DNA from 4 places in the Kitasatospora sp. NPDC006697 genome. Region 2 is predicted to be linked to each of the others. Evidence: riboswitches for the same ligand, from Rfam matches in the RefSeq annotation. Region 2 holds a riboswitch; each other region holds the start of a gene.

Evidence for each region. A riboswitch is a leader RNA that binds a small molecule or an ion and turns the genes downstream of it on or off. The one in region 2 is predicted to bind cyclic di-AMP.
Region 1: it holds a riboswitch for cyclic di-AMP, as region 2 does, so the genes downstream of both, ACFYNO_RS09980 (transglycosylase family protein) here and ACFYNO_RS33375 (M23 family metallopeptidase) in region 2, are expected to answer to the same signal.
Region 3: it holds a riboswitch for cyclic di-AMP, as region 2 does, so the genes downstream of both, ACFYNO_RS19870 (transglycosylase family protein) here and ACFYNO_RS33375 (M23 family metallopeptidase) in region 2, are expected to answer to the same signal.
Region 4: it holds a riboswitch for cyclic di-AMP, as region 2 does, so the genes downstream of both, ACFYNO_RS11950 (transglycosylase SLT domain-containing protein) here and ACFYNO_RS33375 (M23 family metallopeptidase) in region 2, are expected to answer to the same signal.

What each region holds. Positions count from the first base shown of each region.
Region 1 covers NZ_JBIAGU010000005.1:247,312-252,271, forward strand. The annotation lists gene ACFYNO_RS09965 (isocitrate lyase/phosphoenolpyruvate mutase family protein) at 1-25, opposite strand, end outside; gene ACFYNO_RS09970 (NUDIX domain-containing protein) at 79-582, opposite strand; gene ACFYNO_RS09975 (YchJ family protein) at 618-1,052, opposite strand; gene ACFYNO_RS09980 (transglycosylase family protein) at 1,110-2,102, opposite strand; cyclic di-AMP (ydaO/yuaA leader) riboswitch at 2,108-2,270, opposite strand; gene ACFYNO_RS09985 (MarR family winged helix-turn-helix transcriptional regulator) at 2,607-3,032, shown strand; gene ACFYNO_RS09990 (APC family permease) at 3,455-4,960, shown strand, end outside.
Region 2 covers NZ_JBIAGU010000033.1:24,382-29,341, reverse strand. The annotation lists gene ACFYNO_RS33400 (SpoIIE family protein phosphatase) at 1-1,070, opposite strand, end outside; gene ACFYNO_RS33395 (hypothetical protein) at 1,198-1,416, opposite strand; gene ACFYNO_RS33390 (TetR/AcrR family transcriptional regulator) at 1,542-2,117, opposite strand; gene ACFYNO_RS33385 (alpha/beta fold hydrolase) at 2,117-2,941, opposite strand; gene ACFYNO_RS33380 (YiaA/YiaB family inner membrane protein) at 3,057-3,344, opposite strand; cyclic di-AMP (ydaO/yuaA leader) riboswitch at 3,509-3,661, shown strand; gene ACFYNO_RS33375 (M23 family metallopeptidase) at 3,672-4,496, shown strand; gene ACFYNO_RS33370 (hypothetical protein) at 4,500-4,960, opposite strand, start outside.
Region 3 covers NZ_JBIAGU010000013.1:94,315-99,274, forward strand. The annotation lists gene ACFYNO_RS19855 (MazG family protein) at 1-111, shown strand, start outside; gene ACFYNO_RS19860 (hypothetical protein) at 125-541, opposite strand; gene ACFYNO_RS19865 (cytochrome P450) at 710-1,942, shown strand; cyclic di-AMP (ydaO/yuaA leader) riboswitch at 2,180-2,345, shown strand; gene ACFYNO_RS19870 (transglycosylase family protein) at 2,351-3,091, shown strand; gene eno (phosphopyruvate hydratase) at 3,339-4,628, shown strand; gene ACFYNO_RS19880 (septum formation initiator family protein) at 4,737-4,960, shown strand, end outside.
Region 4 covers NZ_JBIAGU010000007.1:81,449-86,408, forward strand. The annotation lists gene ACFYNO_RS11940 (SAM-dependent methyltransferase) at 1-412, opposite strand, end outside; gene ACFYNO_RS11945 (serine hydrolase domain-containing protein) at 611-1,996, shown strand; cyclic di-AMP (ydaO/yuaA leader) riboswitch at 2,160-2,320, shown strand; gene ACFYNO_RS11950 (transglycosylase SLT domain-containing protein) at 2,328-3,212, shown strand; gene ACFYNO_RS11955 (MarR family winged helix-turn-helix transcriptional regulator) at 3,302-3,724, opposite strand; gene ACFYNO_RS11960 (LLM class flavin-dependent oxidoreductase) at 3,854-4,759, shown strand; gene ACFYNO_RS11965 (HEAT repeat domain-containing protein) at 4,869-4,960, shown strand, end outside.

The DNA of each region.
Region 1 (4,960 bases), on a different contig from region 2:
GGTCCTCGGTGGTCGTCGGCGACACTGCGGGTCCTCTCGTCGGGTGGGTCGAAGGTGTCGGTGCGGGGTGGCGCGGGTTCAGCTCGGCCTGCGCGGGCCCGGCAGGTGCAGGTAGGCGGCCCGGCCGGTGCGGCGGGCCTCGGCGACGGCCTCCACCAGCGCCAGCCGGACCGGGCTCAGCACGGTGCGCCACTCGGTGAGCGGGCGGACGGCGAACTCGGTGTGCTCGGCCGGGTCCAGCACCAGGCCGGCCAGCTGCTCGGCGCTGAGCGCGCCGCCGTCGAAGACCACGCCGACCCGGAACGGCCACTCGCCCGCGGCGGGCAGGAAGAGCAGCGCCAGCAGCGGCGCGGCCGGCTCGGCGGGCAGCACCAGGCCGGTCTCCTCCAGCACCTCGCGCCGGGCGCAGTGCCACGGCTCGCTGTCGAACTCCAGGTTGCCGCCCGCCAGTTGCCAGACCTCGGGGTCGTAGACCGACTTCAGCAGCAGCGGGTTGCCCTCGGTGTCGGTGAAGTGGACCAGGCCGAACAGGATTCCGTGCGGCAGGGTGCGCAGGTGGTCGGCGAGCGGGAGTTGGGCCATCGCGGAGCTCTCCTGGAGGACTGGTGCGGGCGGGGTCAGTCGTCGCAGTGGTCGCCGTCCAGGTAGACCCAGGCGCCCTCGTGGCGCAGGAAGCGGCTGTTCTCGTGCAGGCTGCCCGGCACGCCGTGCTCGCGGTAGTGGGCGCGGAACTCCACCGTGCCGGCGGTGTGGAACGGGCCGCCCTCGGTGCTGCCGATGATCTCCAGCCGCTCCCAGCTCAGTGCGGGCGCCAGGTCCAGCTCGGCGGGGCGGGTGTCGGGGTGCCAGCTGCGCAGCAGGTAGGCGGTGTCCCGGACGGCGAAGGCGCTGTAGCGCGAGCGCATCAGCTGCTCGGCGGTGGCGGCGGGGGCGAGTCCGCGGTGCAGCCGGCCGCAGCAGTCGGCGTAGGCGGCGGGCAGGCCGCAGGGGCAGTCCTGCGGGAGGACGGGCGCGGCGGGGCGCTTGGCAGGGCGGGCGGTGCGTCGGGACATGGGTCCATTGTGACGGCTCGTCGGGCCGTGGACGCACCGTTCGCCCCGCCGAGCGCGTCAGGACAGGTGGAGCTGCTGGCCCGGGTAGATCAGGTTCGGGTTGTCGCCGACCACGCCGGCGTTCTGCTGGTAGAACTGCTGCCAGCCGTCCAGGTGGTGGGCGTAGGCGATGCCGGAGAGGGTGTCGCCGCCGACCACGGTGTACTCGCCGCCGGGGGCGGCCGTGGGGGCGGCCGCGAGCGAGGCGGGCACCACCGGCACCACGGGCATGACCGGAGTGACGGGCGTCGCGACCGGCGCAGGCGTGCCCGCGGGGGCGCCCGGCGCGCTGGTGGCCGGGGCGGAGACGGGCGCCGACTGCCCGGGAGCGGGGGCGGTGCTCGCCTGCGCGGGCGCCTGGGTGGGCGCGGCCGAAGCCGAGGGCGCGGGTGCGGCCGGAGGCGTCGAGGTGGCCGCGGGCGCGGGCTGCGCGGGCGCGGCGGTGGAGCTCCCGGCGGTGGGCGTGGGCGCGGCGGTCGGGTCCGCCGACGGCGCCGCGGTGGGCGTGGCGGCAGGAGCCGGCGCGGCCGTCCCCGGATCGCCCGGCGCGGGCGTCGGCGCGGCGGTGGGCGTGGCGGTGGCCGCAGCCGTAGGCGCCGCGCTCGGCTGGCCGCCCTGCCCGCCCTGGTCACCCTGACCCGTCAGCCCCGCGGCCGTCGCGCAGGACGGCCAGGCGCTCGGCCCCTCGTCGGCGAACACCGCGCCCGCCACCGTGATCTGCTGCGCCTTGGTGGCGTGCGAGGGCTCCGCGCCGAACAGGTCGCCGCCGTGCGCGTCCCACTGGCGCTGGGTCAGGTGCAGCCCGCCGTAGTAGCCGTCGCCGGTGTCCATGGTCCAGTTGCCGCCGGTCTCGCACTGGGCGAGCGCGTCCCAGTCGGGAGCCTGGGCGGCGTGCGCGCCGGTGGCCGCGAGCAGCGGCAGCGCCAGCCCGGCGCCCACCACGGTGGCGGTGGCGACGGCGCGTTCGGCCTGGGTCGGGCGGCGGTGCCGGCCCGGTCCGGTGAAGACCATGAAGATGTCCCTCTCCGCACGCCTGCGAGGTGAGCTGTCGGGTTCGGGCCGGTGAGGTTGGCCCGGCCGGCCGCAGCGGAATACCCCTGCGCCCGGCTTCACCCCTAGCCGTGCGGGACGGCGGTGGAGAACCTGGGTCCCCCGTCCCTGCCCTGACGAGTCGTGGTGTCGGGAGCCGCGGACGTGGTGGGCAGGGTTCGGCGTGCCGCGTCCGGTGCCCGCGTGAGCGGGCCTGGCAGGGAGACTAGACGGATCATCATCTCGATAACAACCCCGCATCGCACACATCACATGAGAATCACGTATGTGGGGACGCTGTCCCGACGGGGTGGACGGAAGGTGCGGTCGTGGGTCGCGCGCCGGGTGGGGTTGTCGTGCCGTCAACGTGAATAAGTTGTCCGGCCAACTATACAAATTGGCACACTTAAGGTCCTTTTATGGCAAGGGAGATCCCAGGGTATCCGCTATTCCGAAAGGGCTCCCCGTTGTGCGTACAATCAGCGCGTGAGTGCCTCCACCGACACCACCGGCCACGCCATCGCGCGGGTGGCCCGCCTGCACCGGGCCGCCGCCGAGCGGATGCTGCGCCGTTCCGGCCTGCACGCCGGGCAGGAGCTGCTGATGATGGCGCTCTGGGAGCGCGGGGCGCTGCCGCAGGGCGAGTTGATCGAGCTGCTGGGGCTGGACGCCTCGACGGTGACCCGGATGGTGCAGCGGCTGGAGCAGGCCGGGTTCGTCCGGCGCAGCCGCAGCGCACTGGACCGGCGGGCGGTGATCGTGGAGCCGACGGCGGCGGCGCGGGCGCTGCGCGAGCAGGTCGGCGGGATCTGGCGGGACCTGGAGCAGCTGACGGTGGCCGGGCTGGACTCCGGGGAGCGCGCCGAGCTGGTCCGGCTGCTGGCCGCCGTGGAGCGCAACCTCAGCGCGTAGCGGGTCGGAGCGGAGGCCTGGACCGGGAGGGGGACCCGGTCCAGGCGGCTCGGGCCGGCCGACGCGAGGCCGGACGCGAGGCCGGACGCGGGGCCGGACGCGAGGCCGGACGCGGGGCCGGACGCGAGGTCGGAGGCGTCGGGCCGGGTGGTCCGCTCAAGCGGGGGTCTGCTGCGCACGGGACGTCCTCTGGTACTGGGCGGCGGGTCCGCAGGTCTGGCGGTGAAGAGCCTGCCAGGCGCGCCCGCGTTTAGCAACCGTCATGGATCAGCCGCCGCACCCCGTTCATTTCAGCCGATATGACTGCGCCGGATGGCTGGCGCTCCGCCGCCGCTCCCGCGCGCACCGCCCGGCCCGCCCCCGATCTGAGGCAGCGTCAGGCCCAGTCACCGCCACCGCCGTCGATCGGAGGGCCCGCCCCCATGGCCGCACCACATCCGGCACCAGGCGGACCCAACGGCCGGCCCAACGGCGGACGCGGCCGCGGACGGCACGCGCTGCGCCGCGAGGTCGGGCTGGCGGGGCTGCTCTGGGCCTCGGTCGGGGCGATCATCGGCTCCGGCTGGCTGTTCGGCGCCGAGAAGGCCGTCCGCGCAGCCGGACCCGCCGCGATGCTCTCCTGGGGCGTCGGCGCCGTCGCCATCGTGCTGCTCGCCCTGGTGCACGCCGAGCTCGGCGGCCTCTTCCCGGTGGCCGGCGGCACCGCCCGCTACCCGCACTACGCCTTCGGCGGCTTCGTCGGCATGAGCTTCGGCTGGTTCACCTGGCTGCAGGCCGCCACCATCGCGCCGATCGAGGTGCAGGCGATGATCGGCTACTCCCAGCACTGGACCTGGGCCTCCGGCCTGCAGCACCACAAGGACCAGACCCTGACCGCCGCCGGCTTCGTGGTGGCCGCCGCCCTGCTGGCGATCTTCGCCGCGATCAACTTCCTCGGCGTCAAGTGGCTCGCGCACACCAACAGCGCGGCCACCTGGTGGAAGGTCGCCGTCCCGGTGGTGACCATGGTGGTGTTCGGGCTCAAGGAGTTCCACGCGAGCAACTTCCACAGCCAGGGCTTCGCCCCGTTCGGCGCCCGCGGGGTGCTCTCGGCGATCAGCACCAGCGGGGTGATCTTCGCGCTGCTCGGCTTCGAGCAGGCGATCCAGTGGGCCGGCGAGTCCCGCAACCCGCGCCGGGACATCCCGCGCGCCGTGCTCGGCTCGGTGCTGATCGGCTCGCTGATCTACCTGATGCTCCAGGTGGTCTTCATCGGCGCGCTGCCGCCGGACACCTTCGCCGCCGGCTGGGGTGCGCTGGACTACCACGGGATCAGCGGCCCGTTCGCCGGGCTGGCCGCGCTGATCGGCCTCGGCTGGCTGGCCACCGTGCTCTACATCGACGCCGTGGTCTCGCCCGCCGGCACCGGCCTGATCTACATCACCTCCAGCTCCCGGATCAGCTACGGCCTCAGCCGCAACGGCTACGCACCGCAGGCGCTGCAGGCCACCGACCGGCGGGCCGTGCCCTGGCTGGGCCTGGTGGTGGCCTGGGCCGCCGGGGTGCTCTGCTTCCTGCCCTTCCCCAGCTGGCAGCGGCTGGTCAGCTTCATCACCTCCGCCGTGGTGCTGATGTACGCGGGCGCGCCGCTCGCCTTCGGGGTGCTCCGGCGGCGCTTCCCCGACCTGGAGCGCTCCTACCGGCTGCCGGCCGGCGGGCTGGTCTCCCCGCTCTCCTTCGTCATCGCCGGACTGGTCATCTACTGGTCCGGCTGGGACACCCTCTGGCGCCTGGGCGCCTCCATCCTGATCGGCTACCTCCTGCTCGGCGGCTACGCGGCCTGGGCCCGGGCCAAGGGCCTGCCGCAGGCGCCGCGGATGGACTTCAGGGCCGGCCAGTGGCTGCCGGTCTACCTGCTGGGCATGGGGCTGATCTCCTGGCAGGGCCAG
Region 2 (4,960 bases):
GCGGGCCGGGCCACGTCGGTCAGCACGGTGGTCACCTCATGGACCGTCACCGCCCGGGAGAGCGCCCGGGTCAGCGCCAGCAGCAGGGCGGACCGGGCGCCGACCTGGCTGTCGCGCCGCTCCGGCGCCCGGTCGGGCTCCGGCGGCCGGGCCAGCAGCAGCCCGGCGATCCCCACCGGCCGCCCGTGCACGTCCAGCAGCACCTCGCCCAGCTCGTCCACCCGCCGCGGCGGGCCGTCCGGGCCCGGCACCCGGAAGGAGAGCCGGTACGGGCCGCCGCGGGCCAGCGCCTCGGCCAGCGCGGCCTGGGCGTCCGGCAGGTCCTCGGGGTGCATCAGCTCGGCGGCCTCCGGCGCCGGGTGGGGGCCGGGGCCGGCCGGCGGGGTGCGGCCGACGGCCTGGTAGGCGCCCGTGTCCCAGGCGCTCTCGCCGGTGACCAGGTCGCGCTCGAAGGCGCCGGCCCCGGCGGCCCGCACGGCGCCGACCAGCGAGGGGCGGCCGCCCGGGTGCTCGCCGGCCGGCGGCCGGGGCGCGGGCCGGACGCCCGCGGCGGAGACGTGGTGCAGCAGGTGGGCCAGCCGGTGCGCGCAGACCTCGGCGATGGTCTCCAGCGCCTCCAGGTCGCGGCGCGGCACGGTGCCCCGGTGGGCCAGCGGGAGGGTGAGCACCCCGAGCTCCTGCTCGTCCACGATCAGCGGCAGGGTGACCACGGCGACCAGGCCGGTGCCCAGGCCGGCCAGCCTGTTGGGGTAGTCCGCGCCGGTCCGCTCGGGGCTGAGCAGGAACGGGGCGCGGTGGCGCAGCGCCTGGGCGGCGGGCAGGTCGGAGCCGGGGTCGATGGTGCCGAAGCGCTCGGCCGCCCACTCGGGCAGTCCGCTGGAGACGGTCAGCCGGAGCATCCCGCCGCCGTCCAGCAGGTAGAGCGCGGAGCCCTCGTTGGTGATCCACTGCGGGCCCTCGGCGAGCACGGCGGCCAGCAGCTCGGCGGCGCTGGTGGCGCGCAGCAGCCGGCGCACGCAGCCGAGCACGGAGCGGGACCGGGCGGAGGAGGCCGGCGTGCCGAGGTCCATCGGGGGCCCTTCCGGATCCGGGGCGGGCGCCCCACGTGCCACAGGTGACGCGGAATATCCTATTTCGTCCGGTCGGCCGGACCCGGCCGCCGCACCCGGTCGGGTGCGCTCGAACCGCCCGGGGGCGCTACTGGCCGTCCACCTCGCCGTAGCCGGGCTGCGGGCCGGCCGGCACGGTGCCGAGCGAGCGCAGGCCGCGCAGGGCGGCGAAGCCGCGGCGGAGGGCGGCCCAGCCGCTCTGCCGGGCGGGCTCCGCGGCGCGCACGGTGGCGGCGGGCGCGGCCGGGCGCGCCGCGGCGGTGCGCTGGGCCGGGATCACCGCGTCGGCGGTGCTGGGCTGCGTCATGGCCCCTCCAGTGGTCCACAGGGTGAATTGGGACCTTAGTCCCATCCGATTGCCGCACCATCAGACCAGGGGATGATTCGCGTCCGTCATCCGCCCCGCCCTGGTGCTACCCCGTGACCGGGCCTTCACTCCGCGTCGGGCCAGTCCCGCAGCCCGGTGGTCAGCAGCCCGATCATCCGCTCCTGGGTCACCGCCAGGTCCGCCGCGATCCGGAAGGCGCCGGCGATGCTCAGCGAGGCGAAGCCGTGCGCCATGCTGCGCACCGCGCGGGCGGCGTGCACCGCCTCGGCGTCGGTGATGCCGTAGCCGGCCAGCACCGCGAAGATCGCTCCGGCCAGCCGCTCGCCGTGGGCGGTCAGCTGCTCGTCCTCCGGCACCGGGACCTGCGGCATCGAGGCGTAGCGGCGGGGGTGGTCCAGCGCGTAGGAGTGGTAGGCGCGCAGCAGGGCCCGCACCGCCTCCTCGCCGCGCAGCTCGCCGACGGCCTCCTGCAGCGCGTCGGCCAGCTCGCCGGTGACCCGCAGCGCGACCAGCCGGCGCAGTCCGGCCAGGCCGCCGGGCACGTGCTTGTAGAGCGAGGGGGCGGCCACCCCGGCCCGGGCGGCCACCGCCGCCAGGGTCAGCTCCTCCGGGCCGTGCTCGTCGATCAGCGCGATCGCGTGGTCGACCACGGCGTCCGGGTTCAGTCCGGCGCGGGGCATCAGCCGACCTCGGCGAGGAACGGGAGCAGCGCGGCGGCGACGGCCTGCGGATCCTGGACCATCGGGTAGTGGCCGGCGCCCTCGATCATCACCTTGCGGCCGTTCAGCGCGGCGGCCTGACGGTCGGCCAGCTCCTCCGGCTTCGGGAAGTCGGGGTCCTTGCTGCCCATCAGCACCAGCGCCGGGCACCGCACGCCGGCCGACCAGCCGACCGGGCCGGAGTCGCCGCGGACGTAGCCGCGGCTGGCCTTCCGGCGGCCGGGGGTGCGCAGCGCGGCCTCCAGCACGGCGTTCTGGGCCACGATCTCGGGGGTGGGGCCGCCGGGGTAGGCCATCTTGTTCAGGTAGTAGCCCCAGACCTTGGGGAAGGCCAGCACCGCCGAGCCGAGGCCCCAGACCACCGCCTTCATGAAGGGGTTCGGCGGGACCTGCTCGACGAAGGCGTCGAGCAGGGCGATCCCGGCCACCCGCTCGGGCGCGTCGGCGGCGACCCGGACCACGGTGGCGCCGGTGTAGGAGCTGCCGACCAGCACGGCCCGCTCGATGCCCAGGTGGTCGAGCAGGGCCAGGGTGTCGACGGCCAGCGCGGCCGGGCTGTAGTCGTCCCAGTCGATCGAGGACTCGCCGAAGCCGCGCACGTCCATGGTGATCACCCGGTGGCCGGCCGCGATCAGCAGCGGGCGCAGGTGGCGGTAGGCCTGCCGGGAGTCGAGCATCCCGGGGAGCAGGACCACGGGGGTGCCGGTGCCGTCGCTCTCGTCGTAGGCGAGGGTGCCGCCGGCGAGCCGCAGGTACTGGGTCCGAGGGGTCAGGGTGCTGTTCACGGTGGGCCTCCTGGCGGGGCGCTTCGGTGGGTGCCGGCCGTTGCCGACACCCACAAAGCTATGGCTAATAGCCTTAGCCGTCAACCCCTCGCCGAGGCCCTTCGGTCGGGCGTCCTCAGCTCTCGACCCGGAACGGGTCGTGCTCGGCGAGCAGTTTCTCCAGCCGGGCCTGGTCGACCCGGGTGACCATCTCGTCGGCCTCCTGCCGGTCCCGGATCACCTTGGCCAGGGTGAACGCGGAGGTGACGGTGTAGAGCAGGCCGAGTGCCAGGAAGGCCCGCATCCAGGCGCTGACGGGCAGGTAGGCGATCCCGATCGCCAGGCCGCCGCCGGCCAGCGCGAAAGAGAGGATCGCCTGCACGTAGTAGGCGGAGGTGGTCCGTGGCTGCACCGAGGAAGTCATGCCTGAAGGATCGCCAACTCGGCCGCGCCCCACATGAGTACGGGTACTCAGTTCGCTACCCGGGGTGAGCCCAGAGTTGGGGGGAAAGAGTGGCTTGGAATCAGGGGCCCATGGGATTAACGTTTGATAACGCAGCGCGGTCGGCAACGCCGTCCCCGACGGCACCGTGCGCGTCGCCTAATCCTTCGGTCTGCGGAGCCGTGCAGACCGGGGAGCCGGGGAACCACGTTCCTTGGGGTGAATCGGGCCTTGGCCCGTAGGAGACCTTCCTGCTCCGAACCCGTCAGCTAACCCGGTAGGCGCGAGGGAAGGAAAGGAGCGCCCCCCGTGGCGTTGACGCACACCCCGGTCGCCCTGCTCGATCACGCCGACGCTCCCGGGGACCAGGCACCCCGCCGGCTGCCCCGGCAGTCCCGCGCCGCCGCCCCGGTGCTCGGCGTCACCGCGATGGCCGCCGCCCTCGGCGCCACCGCCGGGCTCACGAGCAGCGCCGCCGCGGCCGAGCCGGCCCCCGCCGCCGTGAGCGCGCCGGACGCCGACCCCGGGCTGGCGCTGGCCGCCCGGATCCAGCAGCAGGCCGACCCCGCCCGGGCCGCCGCCGACGAGGCCGCCGAGCAGGCGGCGCGGGCCGAGGCCGAGCAGGCCGCCCGCACCGAGGCCGCCCGGCTGGAGGCCGCCCAGGAGGCCGCCGCCAAGCGCGCCGCCGCCCAGCAGCCGGCCGCCCGGCAGCTGACGGAGCGGCAGGCCCCGGCCGAGGAGCAGTCCGCGGACACCGTGCTCCCGCTGCCCGGCCGCCCGGTCGACCTCCCCGCCGCCACCCCCTGGCCCGAGCTGCGCACCGGCGTGGACATCTCCGCCCCGGTCGGCACCCCGGTCCGCGCGGTCGCCGCCGGCACCGTCACCGCGGCCGGCTGGTCCGGCGGCTACGGCTACCGGGTGATCCAGACCCTGCCCGACGGCACCGAGGTCTGGTACTGCCACCTGTCCGCGATCACCGCCGCCGGCCCGCTCGCCCCCGGCGAGGCGCTCGGCCGTGTCGGCGCCACCGGCAGCCGCACCGGCACCGCCCGGCTGCACCTGGAGGTGCGCCCGGGCGGCGGCGCGCCGGTCGACGCGGCGGCCTGGTTCCAGGCCCGCGGGCTGGCCCTCTGACCCTCAGGCGTCCCGGTCCTGGCCGGGCGTCCAGCCGGCGATGTCCGGCAGCTCGACCAGGCCGCGCTTGACGATGTACTGGTCCACCTCGGCGGCCCCCGGCTCCGGCGCGATCTCCTGGTACTCCGTCAGCAGCAGCGCCGGCAGCCCGGGCACCGTCCACTCGCCGAGCAGCCGCAGCGCCTCGGCCTGCACGGCCGCCTCGAACTCCGGGAAGTCGCCGGACAGCTCGGCCGGCATCGGCAGGCCGAGCGCGGTCCGCCCGGCCAGGTTGTGGTAGCTGCGCTCCATCAGCCGGTTCTCCACCAGCAGCCGGGCGCCGTCGGTGGCCATCCCGATCGACAGCAGCACGCCCTCGGTCCAGCCCTCCTCGCCCTCCGGCTGGTCCAGGCCGGCCGCGCCCGCCAGCACCGCGATCCGGCCGGCCGGCTCCAGCTCCCGGAAGCCGTCCAGCCAGCTGCGCA
Region 3 (4,960 bases), on a different contig from region 2:
GCCGTGGTGCAGCGGGCGCACGACGCGGGGGTGGATCCGGACGCGGCGCTGCGCCACGCGGCCCGCGGGTACCGTGCGGCGGTGCGGGCGGCCGAGGGTCTGCCCGCCTAGGAGCGGGACCGGGTCAGGCCGCCGGCAGCGAGGCGTCGGCGGCCCGCTGGGCCGGGACCACCTCGCCGATCGCGGTGCTCAGCGGGTCCAGCAGCTCGGCCAGCCGGTCCAGGTCGCCGGGCAGCTCGTCCAGCGCCACGATCCGCTCGCCGTCCGGTCCGGCCACGCAGAACAGGTCGATCGGGCCGAGGTGCTTCTCGGCGGTGGAGACCAGGGCGGCGATGTCGCTGGGCTGGTGGATGTCGGAGCAGACCCCGACCACCGGGCAGCCGGTGCGGTCCAGCGCGGCGGCCAGGTCCTCGGCCACGCCCGGGCGGGGGTCGGCCAGGAGCAGCCCGACGGCTCCGGCAGCGGTGAACCGCCGGGCCGGGCCGTCGCCGTCGCCGCCGTCGAGCACCGCGATGACCACCACTTGACCGGCTACTCGCATGGCCTGCTCCTCCCTGGGGGCGACACCGCACTGGCGCCCACCGTTCGTATCGGAGGATCGTAGGCTTCGGCTGACCCTCCGCAACAGGGATTACCCGTCAGGTGACCAGACTCACTCACCGCGGCCAACGGATACCGTCAAGACATGCCCGCATCGCCGACTGAGTCCATGCCACCCCTGTTCACCTGGGAGTTCGCCGCCGATCCCTACCCGGCGTACGCCTGGCTCAGGAAGCACGCGCCGGTGCACCGCACCACGCTCCCGAGCGGGGTCGACGCCTGGCTGGTGACCCGGTACGCCGACGCGCGCCAGGCGCTCGCGGACGCCCGGCTCTCCAAGAACCCGGCGCACCACAGCGAGCAGGCGCACCGCACCGGGCGGGTCGGCATCCCGGGGGAGCGGCAGGCGGACCTGATGACCCATCTGCTGAACATCGACCCGCCGGACCACACCCGGCTGCGGCGGCTGGTCTCCAAGGCGTTCACCCCGCGCCGGGTGGCCGAGTTCGAGCCGCAGGTGCAGCTGCTGACCGACCGGCTGATCGACTCCTTCGCGGCCCGTGGCACGGCCGACCTGATCCACGAGTTCGCCTTCCCGCTGCCGATCTACGCGATCTGCGACCTGCTCGGGGTGCCGGCCGAGGACCAGGACGACTTCCGCGACTGGGCCGGGATGATGATCCGGCACGGCGCCGGCCCGCGCGGCGGGGTGGCCCGGGCGGTCAAGAAGATGCGGGCCTACCTGCTGGAGCTGATCCACCGCAAGCGCGCCGACCCCGGCGAGGACCTGATCTCCGGTCTGATCCGGGCCAGCGACCACGGCGAGCACCTGACCGAGAACGAGGCCGCGGCGATGGCCTTCATCCTGCTCTTCGCGGGCTTCGAGACCACCGTGAACCTGATCGGCAACGGCCTGCACACGCTCATGAACCACCCCGCGCAACGGGCGGAGCTGCAACGCTCGATCGCGGCCGGCGAGACCGGGCTGCTGGCCACCGCGGTCGAGGAACTGCTGCGCTACGACGGGCCGGTGGAGCTGGCCACCTGGCGGTTCGCGACCAGCCCGCTGACCATCGGCGGGGTGGACATCCCGGTCGGCGACCCGGTGCTGGTGGTGCTGGCGGCGGCCGACCGCGACCCGGCGCGGTTCGGCGGAGCGGACACCCTGGAGCTGGCCCGGCAGGACAACCCGCACCTGGGTTTCGGTCACGGCATCCACTACTGCATCGGCGCGCCGCTGGCCCGGCTGGAGGGCCGTCTGGCGCTCGCCACCCTGCTGACCAGGCTGCCCGATCTGCGCCCGGCAGCCGACCCGGCGGAGCTGCGGTGGCGCGGCGGACTGATCATGCGCGGTCTGCGCCAACTCCCGGTTTCGTTCACACCTGAGAGCCCGCGGGGCTGATGGGACGGCGGAGGCGCTCGGCTGACGGCGTGTCGGACAGCCTCGGAAGTCAGTGATCTGAATGGGGATCAATGCGGACATAGCTGATCAGTAGGTGGGCGATCGATCGCGCTCCGTAATTCTGACGTGATGTCGGCGATATGAGCTTGTGATTGTTCAGCAGATCTGCCTACTCTCCGTGGAGTTCGCGGCAGCGAACCCCGTGCGCGGAAACGCCGAGCCCTGCCCACCGCGCAGCCGGGCAACCCGACTTCCCCATGGGCAGGGGCGGGGGACCCAGGTTTTCTGCCGTCTCCCACGGCTAGGGGTGAAGCCGACCGCCGGAGCGATCCGGGCGGCCGGCCGGGCCATCCTCACCGGTCCGAACCCGACAGCTCACCTCGCAGGCGTGCGGAGAGGGACACCTTCATGCTGCTCAGTGGCACTGGCCGCCATCGCCGTCGCACCACCGCGGAGAAGGCCATCGCCGTCGCCGGCGTGGCCGGCGCGGGCCTCGCTCTGCCGCTGCTCACCGCGGCCGGGGCGCACGCCGCGCCGGTCTCGGTCTGGGACGGCGTCGCCAACTGCGAGTCCACCAACAACTGGTCGATCAACTCCGGCAACGGCTTCTACGGCGGGCTGCAGTTCACCTCCTCGACCTGGGCCGCGTACGGCGGCACCCAGTACGCCCCGCGTGCCGACCTCGCCAGCAAGGACCAGCAGATCGCGGTGGCCGAGCGGGTGCTGGCCTCGCAGGGTCCGGGCGCCTGGCCGGTCTGCTCGGTGAAGGCCGGGCTGTCCAAGGGCGGCGGCGCCGCCGCGGTGGACACCGGCAGCGACTCCGCGCCGACCACCCGGTCCGCGCCGAGCACGCCGAAGCAGACCCAGCCCAGCAGCCCCAGGCCCAGCCAGTCGACGCCCGGTCAGTCGAAGCCGGCCGCCCAGCCGAGCACCCCGGCGCCGGCCGCCGCTCCCGCGAAGCCGGCCGCCCCCAGTCCGGCGAAGCCGCAGACCGGCGGCTACACCGTGAAGCCCGGTGACACCCTGTCGAAGATCGCCACGGCGCAGCAGATCGTCGGCGGCTGGCAGGCGCTGTACCAGCACAACCAGTCGGTGATCGGCGGCGACCCGAACCTGATCTACCCGGGCCAGGTGCTGGACGCCGGCTGAGCCGACTTCCGCGCCCGGATTCCCAGCCCTGCGTGAAGCCGCAGGCCGGAAGCGGTCCGGGGACGTTCAACCCGGCGTCCCCGGACCACACCGAACAGGCATTCAGGTGAACTACCGGCAGGTAGCAGAGCCACACCGTGAGACGGGAGCGAGGTCCGGGTGGCCCGGCCGGTCGGTGCGGTTAGGCTCTGGTCGTAACGCCCCCGCCATCCCTGTCCGCAGGACCGCTTCCGCAAGGAGATGCATAGTGCCGTCCATTGATGTCGTCGTCGCCCGCGAGATCCTCGACTCCCGCGGTAACCCCACGGTCGAGGTCGAGGTCGGCCTCGACGACGGCAGCACCGGCCGCGCCGCTGTCCCGTCCGGCGCCTCCACCGGTGCCTTCGAGGCGCTGGAGCTGCGCGACGGCGACAAGAACCGCTACGGCGGCAAGGGCGTCGAGAAGGCCGTCCTCGCCGTGATCGAGCAGATCGGCCCGGAGCTGGTGGGCTACGACGCCACCGAGCAGCGGCTGATCGACCAGGCGATGCTCGACCTCGACGCCACCCCGGACAAGTCCTCGCTCGGCGCCAACGCCATCCTCGGCGTCTCGCTCGCCGTGGCGCACGCCGCCTCCGAGGCCTCCGACCTGCCGCTCTTCCGCTACCTCGGCGGCCCGAACGCGCACGTGCTGCCGGTCCCGATGATGAACATCCTGAACGGCGGCTCGCACGCCGACTCCAACGTGGACATCCAGGAGTTCATGATCGCCCCGATCGGCGCGGAGTCCTTCTCCGAGGCCGTCCGCTGGGGCGTCGAGGTCTACCACACCCTCAAGGGCGTGCTGAAGGAGCGCGGCCTCTCCACCGGTCTGGGCGACGAGGGCGGCTTCGCGCCGAACCTCGACTCCAACCGCGAGGCGCTGGACCTGATCACCGAGGCGATCAAGAAGGCCGGCTACGTGCCGGGCAAGGACGTCGCGCTCGCCCTGGACGTCGCCGCCAGCGAGTTCTACAAGGACGGCGCCTACCAGTTCGAGGGCAAGTCGCTGTCGGCCGCCGAGCTGATCGACTACTTCGCCGACCTGGTCGACTCCTACCCGCTGGTCTCCATCGAGGACCCGCTGAACGAGGAGGACTGGGACGGCTGGAAGGCCATGACCGACAAGCTCGGCAGCAAGGTCCAGCTGGTCGGTGACGACCTGTTCGTCACCAACCCGGTCCGGCTGGCCCGCGGCATCGAGACCGGCACCGCCAACGCGCTGCTGGTGAAGGTGAACCAGATCGGCTCGCTGACCGAGACCCTGGACGCCGTCGAGCTGGCCCAGCGCAACGGCTACCGCTGCATGATGTCGCACCGCTCCGGCGAGACCGAGGACGTCACCATCGCCGACCTGGCCGTCGCCACCAACTGCGGCCAGATCAAGACCGGCGCCCCGGCCCGCTCCGAGCGCGTCGCCAAGTACAACCAGCTGCTGCGCATCGAGGAGATCCTCGACGACGCCGCCGAGTACGCGGGCCGTGCCGCGTTCCCGCGGTTCCGCTACGCGGACCAGTAGGCCCAGCGAGTACGAGGGCTGACCCCGGCCCAGCAATGACCGGTGCCCCGGCCCCCACCCCGTAGGGTGGGGGCCGGGGCACCGGCGTGACGGAGGGGCGAGGAGCAGATGGCAGCGTGGAAGTTCCCGGGGCGTCCCCGGTTCACCAGCCGCGCCACCGTGCTGGTCCTGGTGCTCTGCTCGCTGGTGGCGATCCTGGCCTACCCGACCCGTCAGTTCATCAACCAGCGCGACGAGATCGCCGCCCAGCGCGCCAAGGCCGAGCAGGCCCGCCAGGAGGTGCAGCGGCTGACCGCCGAGCGGGCCCGCTGGCAGGACCCGGAGTACCTCAA
Region 4 (4,960 bases), on a different contig from region 2:
GGTCCAGCTCCCGCACGTCGCCGCGCAGCACCGTGGTGGTGCGGTTCTCGGCCAGCAGGGCGCGGCCGTGGGTGAGCACGATCGGGTCGTTGTCCGCGTAGACCACCCGGGCCTGCGGGTCGATCTCCTGGGCGACCTGGTGCACGTTGCCCGCCGAGGGCAGCCCGGCGCCGACGTCGACGAACTGCCGGATGCCGGAACGGGCGGCCAGCCGCACGGCGCGCTGCAGGAAGGCGCGGTTCTCCCGGGCGGCGGCGGGGATGTCGGCGGAGACGCTGATCGCGTGCTCGGCGGCGGCCCGGTCCGGCGGGAAGTTGTCCTTGCCGCCCAGCCAGTAGTCGTAGATCCGCGCGGGGTGCGGGCGGTCCGTCTGAAGCTTCGTCAGGTCGAACTCGTCACCGGTCTGCTGCACTGCTCCCCCTGGGTTCCCCGTGTGTGCCCCGTCTGCGCGCGCGGCCGTGCCCGGTCGGCCGGGCCGGTCGCGCCGCCCGCTCCCCGCGGGCCGGGTCAGCATAGCGAGCGCGGTATTGCCGGGCCATCGGGGCCCGGGCCCGGTAAGGTCGAACGTCGGCCACCCCCACATCCCTGAATGCGAGGTCAGATGCCGGACGTGTCGGATGAGTTGCCGTCCCTGGAACTGCTGCCCGAGACCCGCCGGGCGCTGCTGCACCGGGTGGCGGTGGGTCAGGCCGAGGGCCGGACGCCGTCCATGCTGGCCGCCGTGCTGCGCGGCGGCCAGCCGGTCTGGACCGGGGCGCGCAGCATGATCGACGGCCACGCGCCCGGTACCGACGTGCAGTTCCGGATCGGCTCGGTCACCAAGCCGCTCACCGCCGTGCTGGTGCTGCGGCTGCGCGACGAGGGGCTGCTCGACCTGGCCGACCCGCTGGAGCAGCACCTGCCCGGCACCGCGGCCGGCGGGGCGACGGTGCGCGAGCTGCTCAGCCACACCGCCGGGCTGGCCACCGAGCCGCCCGGCCCCTGGTGGGAGCGGACCGACGGCTCGCTCCGGCCCGGTCTGGCCGACCTGCTGGAGGAGCAGCCGTTCCGGCACCCGGCGGGCGAGCGGTTCCACTACTCCAACGCGGGCTTCGCGCTGCTCGGCGCGCTGGTGGAGCGGCTGCGCGGGCAGCCCTGGGCGGAGGCGCTGCGCCAGGAGGTGCTGGAGCCGCTGGGCATGACCCGCACCACCCCGCTGCCGCAGGCCCCGCACGCGGGCGGCTTCGCGGTGCACCCGTGGGCGGACGTGATGACGGCCGAGCCGCTGACCGACACCGGGCGGATGGCGCCGGCCGGCCAGCTCTGGTCCACCGCCGCCGACCTGGGCCGGCTCGCCGCCTTCCTCTCCTGCGGGACCACCTTCGGCAACGACAAGGTGCTCTCGGCGCAGACCCTGGCCGAGATGCGCCGTCCGGCCGCGGCCCCGGACGGCGACTGGACCGAGGGCTACGGACTGGGCCTGCAACTGCGCCGCGAGCACGGCCGGCTGCTCTTCGGGCACACCGGTTCGGTGCCGGGCTTCCGGGCCGCGCTCTGGGCCTGCGAGGAGGAGGACGTGGCGGCGGTGGTGCTGGCCAACGCCACGTCAGGTGCCGCGCCCGGCCGGGTCGCTGCCGATCTGCTGCGGATCGTGGCGGACCGCGAGCCGCGCTTCCCCGAGCCCTGGCGCCCGGCGATCGAGGTGGACCCGGAGCTGCTGGCGCTGACCGGCCACTGGTTCTGGGGCCCGGCACCGCTCACCCTGGTGCTGATGACCAAGCGCGGCCTGACGCTGCGCGAGGCGGACGGCGACTGCACGCACTTCCGGGCCGACCCGGACGGCAGCTGGACGGCGCAGGACGGCTACCACGCGGGCGAGCAGCTGCGGGTGGTGCACCGGGCGGACGGCTCGGTCTCGCACCTGGACCTCGGCGGCACGGTGCTCACCCGGCAGCCGTACGGCCCGGCGGACGCCGTCCCGGGCGGGGTCTCGCCGACGCTCTGGCAGGAGGGCTGAGGCCGGCGGCAAGACCCTGGCGCCTTCCCCTCGAGGCCCCGGTCCGAACATGAGACACCTCACATCCGCTTGTGATAGGACCGTCGGCCTGTTTACGGTGCATCTCGTTCGTCTCCACACGAACCTCGCTCTCCGGAACGCCGAGCCCTGCCACCGGACCGAGCGAGCACGTGCACCAGCACCGCGGCAGGGGCGGGGGAACCACAGGTAAGTCGCCCCACCCGGACTCGTCCGGGCGGGGCTTGGGGTGAAGCCGTGCTCAGCGCGGCCGGGCAACTCCAGCCCGAATCCGACAGCTCACCTCGTAGGCGTGGGAGAGGAATCGCACGTCATGATGTCCGTCAACGGTCGTCCCAGCCTGCCCAGCCGCGCCGCCGTCAAGCGCACCGTCGCCATCGCCGTGATCGCCGGTGTCGGCGCCGGCCTTCCGCTGATCGCCGCCGGTGGCGCCAGCGCCGCCCCGGAGCACCACGCCCCGGAGCACCACGCCGCGCAGCAGCACCACCGCTACACCGCCCCGGCCCAGCAGCAGGCCGCCCCGGCCGCCGCGAAGCCGGCCGCCCAGGTGCAGTCGGCCCCGCAGGCCGCCGCCCCGGCGCAGACCCAGGCCGCCGCTCCGGCGGGCTACACCGTCCGCGGTGGCGACACCCTGTTCAAGATCGCCAACGCGCACAACGTGCAGGGCGGCTGGCAGGGCCTGTACCAGCTGAACAAGTCCGTGCTGACCCACGGTCCCGACACGATCTTCCCGGGCCAGCACCTGTCGCTCGGCGGCCAGCAGCAGGCCGCGGCCGCTCCGGCCCAGGCGCAGACCCAGGCTCCGGCCCGGACCCAGGCCCCGGCGCAGCAGCAGAGCGCCCCGGCCAAGTCCGCGCCGGCCGCCGCGACCACCACCCAGACCGCCGTCACCGCCCCGGCCGACACCTCCGCGGGCTCGCTGCAGGCGCTGGCCGCCTCCATCGTCCCGGCCGGCCAGCTGGCCGCGTTCGACCAGATCATCACCCACGAGTCCGGCTGGAACATCACCGCGACCAACCCCAGCTCGGGTGCCTACGGCCTGCCGCAGGCCCTGCCCGGCAACAAGATGGCCTCCGCGGGCGCCGACTGGCAGACCAACCCGGCCACCCAGATCAAGTGGGCGCTGCAGTACATGAACGAGACCTACGGCAGCCCGAACGCCGCTTGGGCCTTCTGGCAGACCCACTCGGCGTACTGATCCCGAGCTCCACTGCCCCTCGTGGCCGGCCGCTCCGACGATTCCGTCGGGCGGCCGGCCACGGCGCGTTGTGCCGGCGCCGCGGCGGCTCAGTCGGCTTCGCCGTAGCGCACCAGGTGGCGGGCCAGGTCGGCCAGGTCCTCGTCGCTCCAGCCGGTGAACCGCTCGGTGAAGGAGCGCCGCCGCATCTCGTAGGCCTCCCGGAGCAGCAGCAGCCCGGCCTCGCTGGGCCGCAGGATCTGCCCGCGGTGGTCCTCCGGGTCGGTCTCCCGGTCGACCAGCCCCAGCTTCTCCAGCGCGCCGACCTGCCGGCTGACCGTCGACTTGTCGAGCAGGAAGTGCGCGGCCAGGTCGGCCGCCCGGCAGCCGCCGCGCTCGTACATCAGGTCGAGCATGCTGTAGGTCACCAGGGAGAGCTCGGGGTGCAGTTGCGAGGCCTTGTGCCGGGCCCGGCGGGCGAAGGCGGTCAGCTCGCGCTGGATGGTGTCGATCGAGGCGTCCCGGGCGGCCAACGACGTGCTCCTTGCTGCTGTGGCTGCGATGGTAGTTGCAGAATACAACGTGGGATGGGCTGACGCCGCGTCAGCCGCGGTCTAGGGTGGGTCGCGAACCCCCGGATTCCTGGAAGGCGGCACCGCACGATGCAACTGGGCGTATCCCTGGAGCCGCCGCGCTGGCCGGCCGGCGCGGGCGGGACGGTGCTGCAGACGGCAGTGCGGGCGGAGCAGCTGCGCTTCGACTACCTGCTGATGTCCGACCACGTGCTGGCGAGCGAGGGCGGCGCCACCCTGGACCCGCTGGTGGTGCTCTCGGCGGTGGCCGGCGCGACGGGGCGGATCCGGCTGGCCACCAGCATCCTGGCGCTCCCCTACCGCCACCCGCTGATCGTGGCCCAGCAGGCCGCCAGCCTGGACGTGATCTCCGGCGGACGCTTCGCGCTCGGCGTCGGCACCGGCTGGAACCCCGAGGAGTTCGCCGCCCTGGGCCTCGAACCCCGCCACCGCGGCGCCCGCACCGACGAGGCGCTGACCGTGCTGCGGGCGCTCTGGTCCGGCGAGCCGGTGCACCACCGCGGCCGGTTCACCACCCTGGACGGTGTGCGCCCCGCCACCACCCCGCGTGCCAAGGGCGGGCCGGAGGTCTGGATCGGCGGCCAGAGCGACGCCGCCCTGCGCCGGGCGCTGCGGTTCGGCGACGGCTGGCACGGCGGGGTCTCCACGGCGGCGCAGGTGCACGAGGCGCGTGGACGGCTCGCCGCGCTCGGTGAGGAGGTCGGCCGCGATGCCGGGGAGCTGAAGCTGTCCAGCGTCTGCTTCCTGGTGCCGCCGGGCTTCGAGCCCGAGGTGCCGCTGCCGGGCGCACCGCTGGGCGGGCCGGGCGCGAGCCGGGCGCAGCTGCTGGACGCGCTCGGGGAGTTGGGGGCGGCAGGGCTGTCGATGGTCTCCCTCTGGATGCCGTTCGGGGCGCTGCGGTTGGTCGAGGCGATGGAGTGGGTGGCGGCGGAACTGCTGGAGCCGCTGCGGCCGGTGAAGGTGATCGAGGGGTAGGCGCCCTCGGTGGCGTCCCACCGCCCCACGTCTCCGCCCGAATTCATGCGACAGATCAGCCTCCGTCCGGCAGCATGAGCCGTTCGGCCCACGGACGGGGGATGTGGTCTTGGCGATGGACCTGGCGGCGCTCGCCGCCGTGCCCTGGGAGCGGCTGGCGACGGCGAACCCGGCCTTCCCGCCCACGGAGGTCCCCGTCGT